2 linked regions of the Pseudoduganella albidiflava genome follow. Each later gene encodes a partner of the first gene's protein in a complex. Links are inferred from orthologs where the notes say so. Each region holds a gene or a part of one and is shown in the gene's direction. Other genes may lie near its edges.

Evidence for each region.
Region 2: the proteins of dsbD (region 1) and EYF70_RS25105 are in contact, whole or in part, in a crystal structure (PDB 1JZD), measured with the Escherichia coli proteins. The link is inferred for Pseudoduganella albidiflava from one-to-one orthologs.

The regions. Positions count from the first base shown.
Region 1 is NZ_CP036401.1:6,447,103-6,454,976, reverse strand. What follows is about bases 1-2,959. They hold dsbD (protein-disulfide reductase DsbD), read left to right. Parts: upstream 1-547; coding sequence 548-2,371; downstream 2,372-2,959. Other genes in these bases: EYF70_RS26690 (Spy/CpxP family protein refolding chaperone), read right to left, coding at 2,563-2,959; rplQ (50S ribosomal protein L17), read left to right, coding at 40-438. Also shown: more of EYF70_RS26690, read right to left, coding at 2,960-3,024; EYF70_RS26685 (response regulator), read left to right, coding at 3,221-3,946; EYF70_RS26680 (ATP-binding protein), read left to right, coding at 3,971-5,326; EYF70_RS26675 (efflux RND transporter periplasmic adaptor subunit), read left to right, coding at 5,472-6,689; EYF70_RS26670 (efflux RND transporter permease subunit), read left to right, coding at 6,686-7,874. UniProt on the Escherichia coli protein: Required to facilitate the formation of correct disulfide bonds in some periplasmic proteins and for the assembly of the periplasmic c-type cytochromes.
Region 2 is NZ_CP036401.1:6,023,722-6,029,052, reverse strand. The notes cover bases 17-2,875. They hold EYF70_RS25105 (DsbC family protein), read left to right. Parts: upstream 17-1,014; coding sequence 1,015-1,737; downstream 1,738-2,875. Other genes in these bases: EYF70_RS25095 (xanthine dehydrogenase family protein molybdopterin-binding subunit), read left to right, coding at 2,296-2,875; EYF70_RS25100 ((2Fe-2S)-binding protein), read left to right, coding at 1,828-2,286; EYF70_RS25110 (FAD-dependent monooxygenase), read left to right, coding at 17-957. Also shown: more of EYF70_RS25110, read left to right, coding at 1-16; more of EYF70_RS25095, read left to right, coding at 2,876-4,548; EYF70_RS25090 (nucleotidyltransferase family protein), read left to right, coding at 4,553-5,155; EYF70_RS25085 (M61 family metallopeptidase), read left to right, coding at 5,152-5,331. UniProt on the Escherichia coli protein: Acts as a disulfide isomerase, interacting with incorrectly folded proteins to correct non-native disulfide bonds.

The DNA.
Region 1 (7,874 bases):
TCGAAGAGTCCGGAATTAAACACCTCGAAAGGAAGTACCATGCGTCACCGTCACGGCCTCCGTAAACTGAACCGTACCTCGTCCCACCGTCTGGCAATGCTGCGCAACATGACTGTTTCGCTGCTGCGTCACGAAGCGATCAAGACCACTGTGCCGAAAGCCAAGGAACTGCGTCGCGTCGTCGAGCCGATCCTGACCCTGGGCAAGACCGACACGCTGGCCAACAAGCGCCTGGCATTCGCCCGCCTGCGCGACCGCGAAATCGTCCAGAAGCTGTTCGCTGAACTGGGCCCGCGCTACGCTACCCGCAACGGCGGCTACCTGCGCATCCTGAAGATGGGCTTCCGCGTCGGCGACAACGCACCGATGGCTTACGTCGAACTGCTGGACCGTCCGGAACCAAGCGACATCGAAGCAGCACCGACCGCTGAAGAGTAATCTCAGCCGTTACCTGAAAAAGCCGGGCTTGCCCGGCTTTTTCTTTTCCGCAACGCCTCATTCGCGCGTTTCGATATACCATCGCATGGTTCCCCCGCCGAGTCGCCGTATGTCTTTCCTTCCCCGCCTCCTGATCCTGTTCGCCGCCTTCCTGTCGCTGCTGGCACCCGCCCGCGCCGAGGAAGAGTTCCTGCCGCCGCACGTCGCCTTCCAGTTTTCCGCCCGCATGGCCGATGCGCAGACCATCGAAGCCACCTGGCGCATCGCCGAGGGGTACTACATGTACCGCGAGCAGTTCAAGTTCAGGGCGGCTGGCGCGCAGCTCGGCACGCCGCGGATCCCGCCCGGCAAGGTCAAGTTCGATGAAACCTTCAACAAGGACGTGGAAACCTACCGCCAGCGCGTGACGATCCGCGTGCCGGTCGAGGCGGCCGGCCCGTTCACGCTGACCGCCACCGGCCAGGGCTGTTCCGACAAGGGCCTGTGCTATTCGCCGCAGGATGCCACGGCGCAGTTGTCGCCGGCAGGCGGTCCGGCGTCCGCAGCCGGGGCTTTCGGCCTGCCCGCAATGAGCCGCCCGGGCGACGCGATGATGGATGCACCTGGCGACACACCGCCGGCAGCCACCGCGCAGGGCGAACCAGGCGGCGTTCCAGCGGGTGCGCCGCCCCCTCAAAGCGAGCTGGGCCGCATCGAACGCGCGTTGCAGGGCGGCCGCATGACCGTCATCGTGCCGCTGTTCCTGCTGCTCGGGCTGGGCCTGGCGTTCACGCCCTGCGTGCTGCCGATGGTGCCGATCCTGTCGTCGATCGTCATCGGCGAAGGCAAAGGGGCCGGCCGTGCACGCGGGCTGGCGTTGTCGCTGAGTTATTCGCTGGGCATGGCGATCGTCTACACCGCGCTGGGTGTCGCCGCCGGGCTGGCGGGCGAAGGCCTGGCCGCCGCGCTGCAGAATCCCTGGGTGCTGGGCGGCTTCGGCATGCTGCTGGTCCTGTTCGCGCTGTCGATGTTCGGCGTGTACGAACTGCAGGTTCCCGCTGCGCTCCAGACCCGGCTTGCCGCCGCGTCGGGCCGCCAGTCGCGCGGCAAGCTCGCGGGCGTGTTTGTCATGGGCGCCATCTCGGCCCTGATCGTCGGCCCCTGCGTGGCGGCGCCGCTGGCCGGCGCGCTCGTGTATATCAGCCAGACACGCGACGTGGTGATGGGCGGCACCGCGCTGTTTTCGATGGCGGCCGGCATGAGCGTTCCGCTGATATTGGCCGGTGTTTCGGCCGGCGCCCTGTTGCCGAAAGCGGGCGCGTGGATGGATGCGGTCAAGCGCTTCTTTGGCGTGTTGCTGCTGGCTATGGCATGGTGGCTGGTATCGCCCGTATTACCGGCAACAGTACAGATGGCCGGGTGGACAGTGCTGGGTATTGCCTATGGCATTTATTTACTGCGGCATCATAAAGGCTGGCCGGCGCAAGCCATCGCCGCGTTGTTCATCGGCTTTGGTATTGTCCAGATGATCGGCGTGGGCACTGGCGGGCGCGATCCCTTGGCACCGCTGGCGCATTTGCGCGAAGGCGCCGCCGATGAATTGCCATTCAAGCGGATCAAAAACGTGGCCGAGCTGGATCGTATTCTGGCCGATACCGGCGGCAAGACGGTGATGCTGGATTTTTACGCCGACTGGTGCGTGGCTTGCAAGGAAATGGAGAAACTGACGTTCAGCAAACCCGCGGTGCAGCAGAAACTCGGCAATACGATCTGGCTGCAGGTCGATGTCACCGCGAATAACGACGACGACAAGGCGCTGCTGAAACGCTTCAATTTATTCGGCCCGCCGGGGATTATCTTTTTCGACCGCAATGGCCGCGAAATCGCCGGCAGCCGTGTCATCGGTTTCCAGGATGCCGCGACCTTCGAGGTATCGTTGAGCCGGCTGAACTGACGTAACGAGCCAACCCCGAAAGCGCCCGCGTGGCGCTTTTTTTTCGCCCCGCAGCCGTCGAGAACGAGCCCAATCGGACCGCTTCGTGTCTTTGCGCGCCAATATCTGGCACGTTCACGCAGGATTCTGGCATGAAGCGGCCCCAAAAATGGGCGGCAGCGCCGCCCTTGTCACAACTTACGACCGGAGGCTCAACCGTGACGGTGCTGGTGTCCCTTGCGCTTGCCACGCAGCGAATGCTCGTCGAACACCTTCTGCTGGACCGGCGTCAGCGCCGCATAGAAAGTCTTCAATGCCGCCAGCCGGGTTTCCTGGTGCGCCACGCGTGCCTTCGAGAATTCCAGGCGTTTCTCCGCCCGCTGCGTCGCATTCAATTCCTTGAACGATGCGCGGTCTGCCCGGGCAATATCCTGGCGCGGCGCAATGGCGGCAAGATAGGTAGCCCAGGCCGCTTCCTGGTTCCTCGTCAATTTCAACGCCTCGTGCAATTTCTGCTGGCGCTTTTCAATCCGTTCGGCGCGTTTTACCGGATCGAACCGGGTTTCCGCATAAGTGCGCTGTTGCGGCGTTTCCTGGGCCGGGGCAGCCATTGCAGCGGAACCGATACTGAGCATCGTCAGGCCGACGATAATACTTTTACGCAGGATATTCATTTTAAATCCTTCAGGGGGTGAATTCGGATGTGCTCACAGCACTGCACGGAAAACAGTTTCTCAACGCAGTGTTTCCATGAAGTGTCCCGGCCGCCGCTTTTTGTATCCGATTGTTTCCTTGCAAACCGGCCAGCCATATACAAGACGATACAAACCGCCGTTGGTCTTCGCCTGCCGAAGTGGCGATAATTGGAGGATGGAACCCACACCTAGCATTTTGATCGTCGACGACGATCGCGATATCCGCACGCTGCTGGCGGATTACCTGGAGACCAACGGCTACAGTACTCATGGCGCGGCGGACGGCACCGCCATGTGGAAGCTGCTCGACGAGACCAAGCCCGACCTGATCGTGCTGGACCTGAACATGCCGGGCGAGGATGGCCTCACGCTGTGCCGCAAGCTGCGCGCGCATTCGAACCTGCCCGTGATCATGCTGACCGCGCGCAGCGAACCGCTGGACCGCATCCTCGGCCTCGAGATGGGCGCCGACGATTACCTGCCGAAGCCTTTCGAGCCGCGCGAACTGCTGGCGCGCATCCGCAGCGTGCTGCGGCGCAGTAACGCGATGCCGTCCGGCGGCATGGACAAGACGTCGCAGATCCGCTTCTCGAACTGGACGCTCGACCTCACCGCGCGCCACCTGCTCAATCCCGATGGCGTGGTGATCATGCTGTCCGGCGCCGAGTTCCGGCTGCTGAAGGTGTTCCTGGAACACCCGAACCGCGTGCTGAACCGCGACCAGCTGCTGAACCTGACCCAGGGCCGCGATGCCGACCCGTTCGACCGTTCGATCGACATCCAGATCAGCCGCTTGCGGCAAAAGCTGGGCGAAGATGCGCGCGTGCCGCAGATCATCAAGACCGTCCGCAACGGTGGCTATGTGCTGGCCGGCACCGTGTCGGTCGAGCCGCGCGCGTGAGCGGGCCGCATTGACGTGGGCACACTGAAGAATTTCGTCAATTCGATGACCGGGCGCGTCTTCCTCGCGCTGATGGTCGGCATCGTGGCCTCGGCCGCGCTCACGCAGTGGCTGGCCATCAACGAACGCCAGCGCACGCTGGAACGTTACCGGAATTACCATTCGCTGGAACGCGCCGAGCAGATCATCGAAACCACCGATGTGGTGCGCCCGGAATCGCGCGCGCAATACCTGGCCGTGTCCAGCAAGAGCAGCATGCGGCTGGAAATCGCCAACGACAACGACCTCACGCTGCATCCCGCCACCGAGTTCTCCGCGGCGCTGGCGCAGCGCCTGCCGCGCGATTTCCAGGTGATCGCGATGGCCGAAAAACCGCCGCAGTGCGACCAGCGCACCAGCACGATGACGCTGTTCGGCCCCGGCCCGTGGCGCGGCACCTGCGAGTCCGTCAAGGTGGTGATGACGGATGGGCAAGTCTTGAAGCTCTCGGTACTGCCGCCGCGCGGCTCGATCCCCACCGGCCACAACGAATACGCCGTCTTCGTGCCGTTCCTGCTGTGCATCGCGATCCTTGCTTACTTCGTCACGCGGATGGCGGTGCGGCCCGTCAAGCAGCTGGCCCAGGCGGCCAAGGACCTGGGCAACGATATCAACAAGCCGCCGCTGGAACTGGTCGGCGCGGCGGAAATCCGCCAGGCGAGCGCCGCGTTCAACGCGATGCAGGGCCGCATCCGCCAGCACATCATCCAGCGCACCGAAATGCTGGCGGCGATCACGCACGACCTGCAGACGCCGCTGACGCGGATGCGCCTGCGCCTGGAAAAGGTCAGCGATGCCGACTTGCAGAACAAGCTGATCGGCGACCTGTCGGCGATGCAGCAGATGATCCGCGAGGGCCTCGACCTGGCGCGCAGCATGGATACCACCGGCACGATGCAGAAGCTGGATCTCGACTCGCTGCTGGACAGCGTGTGCGCCGATGCCATCGACGCCGGCCAGCCGGTCGAACTGAAAGGCAGGGCAGGCATGGCGCTGCTGGGCCGGCCGCTGGACGTGCAGCGCTGCCTCGTCAACCTGATCGACAACGCCGTCAAGTATGGCCAGAAAGCCCACGTGACGGTCGAGCGGCTGGCCGGCGCGGCCCGCATCCGCATCCGCGACGAAGGACCGGGCATTCCGCAAGACCAGCTGGCGCGCGTGTTCGAACCGTTCTACCGGGTAGAAACGTCACGCTCGCGCGAATCCGGCGGCACGGGCCTGGGCCTGACGATCGCCCGCAATATCGCCGAACAGCACGGCGCCACGCTGAGCCTGGCCAACGGCGATGCCGGCGGCCTGGAAGCGGTGCTGACCTTGCCCGAGTTCTATGCCGGGAAATAGCCGGCCGAACCGGCCGGTCAACGCGGCAGGTCAACGCGGCAGGCAATGGCCTGCACGTAACGACGCGGTAGCAGTTCGATGCGACAATGTCCGATTAGTTCCGCAGGGAAATAATCCAATCATCATCATCCAGCAAGTATAAAAAATGAAAAAGACCACCTTGGGAGTACTGGTTGCTGCCGCCATCGTCGCTGGCGCCGGCGCCTGGCACGTCGCGCGGGCGCCGCAGGAAGGGCAGCATGCCGCCGCCGGCGGCCGCGGCCAGGAGAAGGGGCAGGGGGGAGGCCAGGAGCGGGGCCAGGGCCCGACCACCGTCAACATCGTCGCGCCGAAGCGGCAGGACGTGCCGGTCGTGCTGCAGGCGAACGGCACCGTGAGCCCCATCAGCACGGTGGACCTGCATCCCCAGACCACCAGCACGATCGTCAAGGTGCATGTGAAGGAAGGCGATTTCGTCAAGGAAGGCCAGCTGATGTTCTCGCTGGACAGCCGCAGCGAATCGGCCAACCTGCAGAAGGCCCAGGCCGAAGTGGCGCGCGACCGCGCCAACCTGGCCGACCTGGAGCGGCAATACCAGCGCAGCATGGAACTGCTGCGGCAGAAGTTCATCGCCCAGGGCGCCGTGGATACGCTGAAGAGCCAGGTCGATGCCGCCCGCGCCGAGATGGAAGCCAATATCGCCGCGGCCCGCGCGATCCAGGTGGGCCAGAGCTACACGGCGATCCGCGCGCCGATGTCGGGCCGGGTGGGCGGCATCAACGTCTATCCGGGCAGCCTGGTCCAGCTGTCCACCTCGCTGACGACGATTACCCAGCTCGACCCGATCAACGTCGCCTTCACGGTGCCGGAAACCAGCCTGGCCGCGCTGCTCGACGCGCAGCGGGCCGGCACGGTGCCGGTGCAGGTGTTCCACCGCGATTCCAAGACCCCGATCGAGGGCCGCCTGTCGTTCATCGACAATACCGTCGACCCGCAGGCGGGCGTGATCCGCGTGAAGGCGCAGTTCGCCAACCGCGACACCCGGCTGTGGCCGGGCCAGTACGTGAACACCGAAGTCACCGTGCAGACGCTGCGCGATGCGCTGGTGGTGCCGCAGAACGCGATCATCACGAACACCCGCGGCACCTTCGTCTACACCGTGGGGCCGGACAGCACGGCCAGGGTGGCGAATGTCGAGCGCGTGCACGCGTTCGGCACCGATGCCGCCGTGCGCGGCCTGGCCGGCAATGAAAAAGTCATCGTCGAAGGCAAGCAGAACCTGCGCCCGGGCGGCAAGGTGCGGGTGGCCGAAGCGCGGGTGCCCGAAGCGCGCCTGGCCGAGCAGGGCAAACGCAGTGGTCACGACAAGGGTGGCGTCGAATGAACCTTTCCGAGCTCTCGATCCGGCGTCCCGTGATGGTAGTGCTGCTGTCGCTGTCGCTGATCCTGGCGGGCGTGCTGGCCTACCTGTACATCCCCGTCGCGGCGCTGCCCAGCTATAACACGCCGATCATCAACGTGTCGGCCGACCTGGCCGGCGCCAGCCCGGACACCATGGCGTCGTCCGTCGCGCTGCCGCTGGAAAAGCAGTTCTCCACGATTCCCGGCCTCACGCTGATCACGTCCACCAGCACGCAGGGCAACACCTCGCTGACCCTGGAATTCGATTCCAGCATCGACGTCAACGAAGCCGCCGTCGACGTGCAGGCCGCGCTGCTGCGCGCGCAGCGCCAGCTGCCGCAGGAAATGACGGACCTGCCGTCCTACCGCAAGATCAACCCGGCCGATGCGCCGGTGCTGTTCATGGCGATGAATTCGCCATCGCTGTCGCTGTCCGAACTGAACGACTACGCGGAAAACCTGATCGCGCCCAGCCTGTCCACCTTGCCCGGCGTGGCGCAGGTGAACGTCAATGGCCAGAAGCGCTTCGCCGTGCGGGTGCGCGCCAAGTCCGACTTGCTGAACGCCCGCGACCTCACGCTGGCCGAAGTGCAGGCGGCGATCCGCAGCGCCAACGCCAACACGCCGCTGGGCGTGCTCGATGGCCCGGAGCAGACCCTGACGATCCAGGGCAACAGCCAGCTGATGAAGGCTGCCGACTATCGCGACCTGATCATCGCCACCCGCAACGGCGAACCGGTGCGGCTGAAGGACGTGGCCACCGTCGAGGACAGCTTCCAGTCGATCAAGTCGTTCGGCAGCTACAACGGCGAGCGCTCCATCGTGCTGCTGGTCCAGCGCCAGCCGGATGCGAACACCGTGCAGGTGGTGGACAGCGTGAAGGCGCTGCTGCCGCGCTTCCGTGCCCAGCTGCCGGAGTCGATCAACATCAGTCTCGTCAACGACCGCTCGGTATCGATCCGCGAAGCGATCCATGACGTCAACCTCACGCTGGCGCTGACCATCGTGCTGGTGGTGCTGGTGATCTTCCTGTTCCTGCGCCGCGCGGTGGCCACGCTGATCCCGGCCATCACCATGCCGATCTCGCTGCTGGGCGCGCTGGCGCTGCTGTACGCGCTCGGCTACAGCCTGGACAACATCTCGCTGCTGGGCATCACGCTGGCCGTCG
Region 2 (5,331 bases), 430 kb from region 1 along the record:
CCGGTGGACGGCATGATCATCAAGGGCGACGGCGAACAGCCCGGCCACCTGAATTTCGATGCGTATGGCGCCCATGCGGACACGCTGGCCTGGATCGTCGAAGACCGCAACCTGAACGAGGCGCTCGACGCCGCGCTGCGCTTTGCCCGCGACGTGCATGTCGTGACCGGCCGGGCGGTGGCGCTCAAGTGCGACGAGGACCACGCCACCGTGCAGCTGGCCGATGGCAGCGCCGTCAGGTCGTCGCTGGTGGTGGGCGCGGATGGCGCCCAGTCGTGGGTGCGCGGCCAGTGCGACATCGGCCTCGATTACAAGCCGTATGGCCAGCAAGGGGTGGTCGCCAATTTCGAGACGGAGCTTCCGCACCACGGTGCCGCGTTCCAGTGGTTCACGTGCGACCGCGGCATCGTGGCCCTGCTGCCGCTGCCGGGCAACCGCGTGTCGCTGGTCTGGTCCGCGCCGGACAACCTGGCCGACCAGCTGTGCGCCGAAGGTGCGCAGGCGCTGGCCGACCGGCTGGCCGAATTCGCCGCCGACAAGCTGGGCAAGCTGACACCCGTGCTGCCGGAATCGGTGCGCGCCTTCCCCCTGTCGCTGGTGCGGCCGCATTCGCTCGTTTCGCAACGCGTGGCATTGATCGGCGACGCTGCCCACGTGGTGCATCCGCTGGCCGGCCATGGCATGAACCTGGGTTTCGGCGACGTGCGCGATTTGGTGGACGCCGTTACCGAGCGCGAAGAACACCGCTCGATCGGCGACGAGCGCGTGCTCGCCCGCTATGCCCGCGCGCGCAAGGAAGACGTGCTGCTGATGCAGGCCGCCACCGATGGCTTGCAGCGTCTGTTCGGCGCCAACCTCGAACCCGTGCGCGCGGTGCGCAATTTCGGGCTAAACTTGCTGGACAAATTGCCTTTCGTCAAGCGTTCGCTCATGTCGCACGCGCTGGGCCGGCACTGATCTTACCCGGACGGCGCGGCGATCCCACGCCGTCTCCCTGTTCCACCCGGAGAGTTTATGAAGTTCATGAAAACCGGCCTCGTGCTGGCATCGGCGCTGCTGATGTCGTGCGCGGGCGCCGACAACGGCGTCGAAGCCACCATCCGCAAGAACGTCGAGCCGAAGCTTGGCCCCAACATCAAGATCGATTCCATCCAGGCCACGCCGTATTCCGGCCTGTATGAAATCCGCATCGGCAACGAGATCCGCTATACCGACAAGACCGGCACCTACCTGTTCGCCGGCCATATCTTCAACCTGAAGACCAGGGAAGACGTGACCCAGGCGCGCATCGACGAAGTCAACCGCATCAAATTCTCCGACCTGCCGCTGGAGCTGGCGCTGAAGACGGTGAAAGGCAACGGCAAGCGCGTGATCGCGCTCTTCGAAGACCCGAACTGCGGCTACTGCAAGAAATTCCGCCGCGAGACGCTGTCCAGGGTCGACAACATCACCGTCTACACGTTCATGTACAACATCCTGTCGGCCGATTCCACGGCGAAGTCGCGCAACATCTGGTGCGCGGCGGACCGCAACCGCGCCTGGGACGACTGGATGCTGAACAACAAGCAGGCACCCGAAGCGCCGGCCGGCTGCACCGCGCCGAACGACAAGGTGCTGGCGCTGGGGAACAAGCTGGGTCTCGAAGGCACGCCGGCGATCTTCTTCACCGATGGCAGCCGCGTGCCGGGCGCCATCGACGCCGCGGCGCTGGAAGCGAAGTTCGCCTCGCTCAAGTAACACGGTTGCCTTGCACGATTTTCACCGAACCGGCGCGCCCTCGAAGCGCGCCGCTTTCATTATAAAAAGCCGCAAAACTAGGAGTACTCCATGGTCACCCTGAACATCAACGGGCGCGACACGCAGGTCGACGCCGATCCGTCGACGCCGATCCTGTGGGCGCTGCGCGACAACCTGAACATGACCGGCACGAAATTCGGCTGTGGCGCGGCGCTGTGCGGCGCCTGCACCGTGCACCTGGGCGGCCAGCCGATCCGCTCGTGCGTGACGCCGATTTCCGCCGCCGTGGGCCAGAAGGTCACCACGATCGAAGCCATGGAACACGACAAGGTGGGCAAGGCCGTGCAGGACGCCTGGGTGAAGCACGACGTGCCGCAATGCGGCTACTGTCAAAGCGGGCAGGTGATGAGCGCCGCGGCGCTGCTGAAGACGAACAAGACGCCGACCGACGCCGACATCGATGGCGCCATGGCCGGCAATATCTGCCGCTGCGGTACTTACCAGCGCATCCGCCTCGCCATCAAGGATGCGGCGAAAACCCTCGCCTAAGGAGATCACATGCGTAAACAATGGCTTATTGGGAATGGCGATGGGCAAGACCTGGCGGCGCTGGTTGCCGACAAAGCCGAGGGTACTTCCCCGACCTCGCGCCGCGGCTTCATGAAGGCGGCCGGCGCCGGCCTGGTGCTCGGCTTCACGTTCACGGGCGGCGGGCGGATGGCCCGTGCGGCGGAGCCGAAGCCGTCGCAGCAGCCCAACGCGTTCCTGCGCATCGCGCCGGACAACACGATCACCGTGCAGGTGAACCGCCTGGAATTCGGCCAGGGCGTGCAGACCGCGCTGCCGATGCTGATCGCCGAGGAACTCGATGCCGACTGGTCGCAGATCCGCGGCGTGCTGGCGCCTGCCGGCGAAGCCTACAAGGATCCGGTGATGGGCATCCAGATCACCGGCGGTTCCGGTTCCGTGGCGCACTCGTGGGTGCAGTACCGCGAGATCGGCGCGAAGGCGCGCGCGATGCTGGTGGCGGCGGCGGCCGAACAGTGGAAGGTGCCGGTCAACCAGGTGAAGGCGGTGAAGGGCCAGCTCACCGGGCCGGGCGGCAAGAAGGCGACCTATGGCCAGATGGCCGAGGCGGCGATGAAACAGCCGGTGCCGGAACACGTGGTGCTGAAGAACGTCGAGAAATTCCGCTTCATCGGCAAGCCGATGCCGCGGCTGGATGCGCGGGCGAAATCGAACGGCAGCCAGCAGTTCGGCATGGACTTCAAGCCGGCCGGCACCAAAGTGGCGGTGGTGGCTCGCCCGCCGGTGTTCGGCGCCAAGGTAAAAAAATTCGATGCCGCGGCGGCGAAGAAGATCAAGGGTGTGATCGCCGTGCTGCCGGTCGACGTGGACCGTGGCGGCAGCGGCGTGGCCGTCATCGCGGAAGGTTACTGGCAGGCGAAGCTGGGCCGCGACGCGCTCGAGATCGAATGGGATACGGCCGGCGTGGAAAAGGTCAGTACCGAGGAGCAGTTCACGGCTTTCCGCGCATTGGCCGCAAAGCCGGGAACGATCGCGCGGCAGGGCGATGTGTCGAAGCTGGCTGCCGCGCCGAAGAAGATCTCGGCCGTCTATGAATTCCCGTACCTGGCGCACGCGCCGATGGAACCGCTGAACTGCGTGGTCGACCTGAAGCGCGACAGCTGCACGATCTGGGCCGGCAGCCAGTTCCAGATGATGGACCAGGCCGCGGCCGCGAAGACGGCCGGGCTGAAAACGGAGCAGGTGACCCTGCACACGATGATGGCCGGCGGCGGTTTCGGCCGGCGCGCCACGCCGGGTTCCGACTATATCGTGGAAGCCGTGAATGTCGCGAAGGCTTACGCGAAAGCCGGCAGGGGCGGTCCCGTGAAAGTGATCTGGAGCCGCGAGGATGACATCAAGGGCGGCTACTATCGCCCGTCGCACGTGCATCGCGCCGAGCTGGGGCTCGATGCCGGCGGCAATATCGTGGGGTGGGATCATGTGATCGTCGGCCAGTCAATCATCAGCGGCACGGCGTTCGAGCCCTTCATGGTGAAGAACGGCGTGGATGCCACGATGGTCGAAGGCATGGGCGAGCCCTACAAGGTGCCGATGCAGCTGTCCGTCCACAACGCGCAGGCCAACGTGCCCGTGCTGTGGTGGCGCTCGGTGGGCGCGACCCACACCGCGTTCGTGATGGAAACGCTGATCGACGAGGCGGCCGTGGCGGCCGGCATGGATCCGGTGGCGTACCGCAGGAAGCTGATCCCGGAGGAGCACAAGCGCCATCACCTGGCGCTCGATCTCGCCGTCGGCAAATCCGGCTACGGCACGGTGAAGCTGCCGGAAGGGCAGGCTTACGGCGTGGCGGTGCACGAATCGTTCGGCACCGTGGTGGCCTACGTGGTTACGGCCTCGGTGGAAAACGGCACGCCGAAGCTGCACAAGGTGACGGCGGCGGTGCACTGCAACCAGCCGGTCAATCCGCTCACCATCGAGGCGCAGGTGCAGGGCGCCGTGCTGATGGCCGTGGGCACCACCTTGCCGGGCGCCGCCATCACGCTCAAGGATGGTATCGTGGAACAGGGCCAGCTCAGCGACTACACGGTGGCGCGCATGACGGACATGCCCCAGGTCGAAGTGCACATCGTGCCGTCGACCGAACCGCCGAGCGGCATGGGCGAGCCGGGCTTGCCGCCGCTGGCGCCGGCGTTCGCGAATGCCGTGTTCCGCGTCACGGGCAAGCGGCTGCGCAAGCTGCCTTTCGACCTGGCGTCGGCGGCCGCGCCGCAAGTGGCGTAAGCGCGTGGCCGACGCCGCCGCGCGGTTGCCGCTTGCCGGCATCCTGCTTGCCGCCGGCCGTGGCCGGCGCTTCGACCCGCTGGGGCAGCGCAACAAGCTGCTGCAACCGATCGGCGGCGTGCCGGTCGTGGTGCACAGTGCGCGGCACCTGCTGGCCGTGCTGCCGCGCGTGGTGGCCGTGGTGCGCGAGGGCGACGAAGCCACGGCCGCGCAACTGGCGGCACTCGGCTGTGAAGTGACCGCTTGCGCCGAGGCGGACAGCGGCATGGCCGCGTCGCTCGTCCACGGGCTTCGGCACGCGCTGGATGCATCCGGCTGGGTGGTGGCGCTGGGCGACATGCCCCGCGTGCAGCCGGGCACCATCGCCGCGCTCGCAGGCGCGGTGGCACAGGGTGCCGATATCGCGGTGCCGGTGTACCGGAACGCGTCAGGCACGGAGCGCGGCAACCCGGTGGCCTTCAGCCGCCGGCACTTGCCGCAACTGCTTGCGCTGTCCGGAGACCGGGGGGCGCGCGGGATCGTAAGGGATAATATCGTCAACGAAGTGGCGGTGGATGACCCGGGCATCCTGCTCGACATCGATACTCCGCCCGACCTCATGCAATGAAAAACAAAACGTCGATCAAAGAAAAAACGCCGGTCAGGAAAGCCAAGGCGCCACGTGCCGCGGCGCCCGCCGTGGCCTATGCCATCGTTCCCAAGGATCTCGCTGCCCACCTGTTCCAGGTGACGCTGACCGTGCAGGAGCCCTCTCCGGAGGGCCAGCTGCTGGCATTGCCGGCC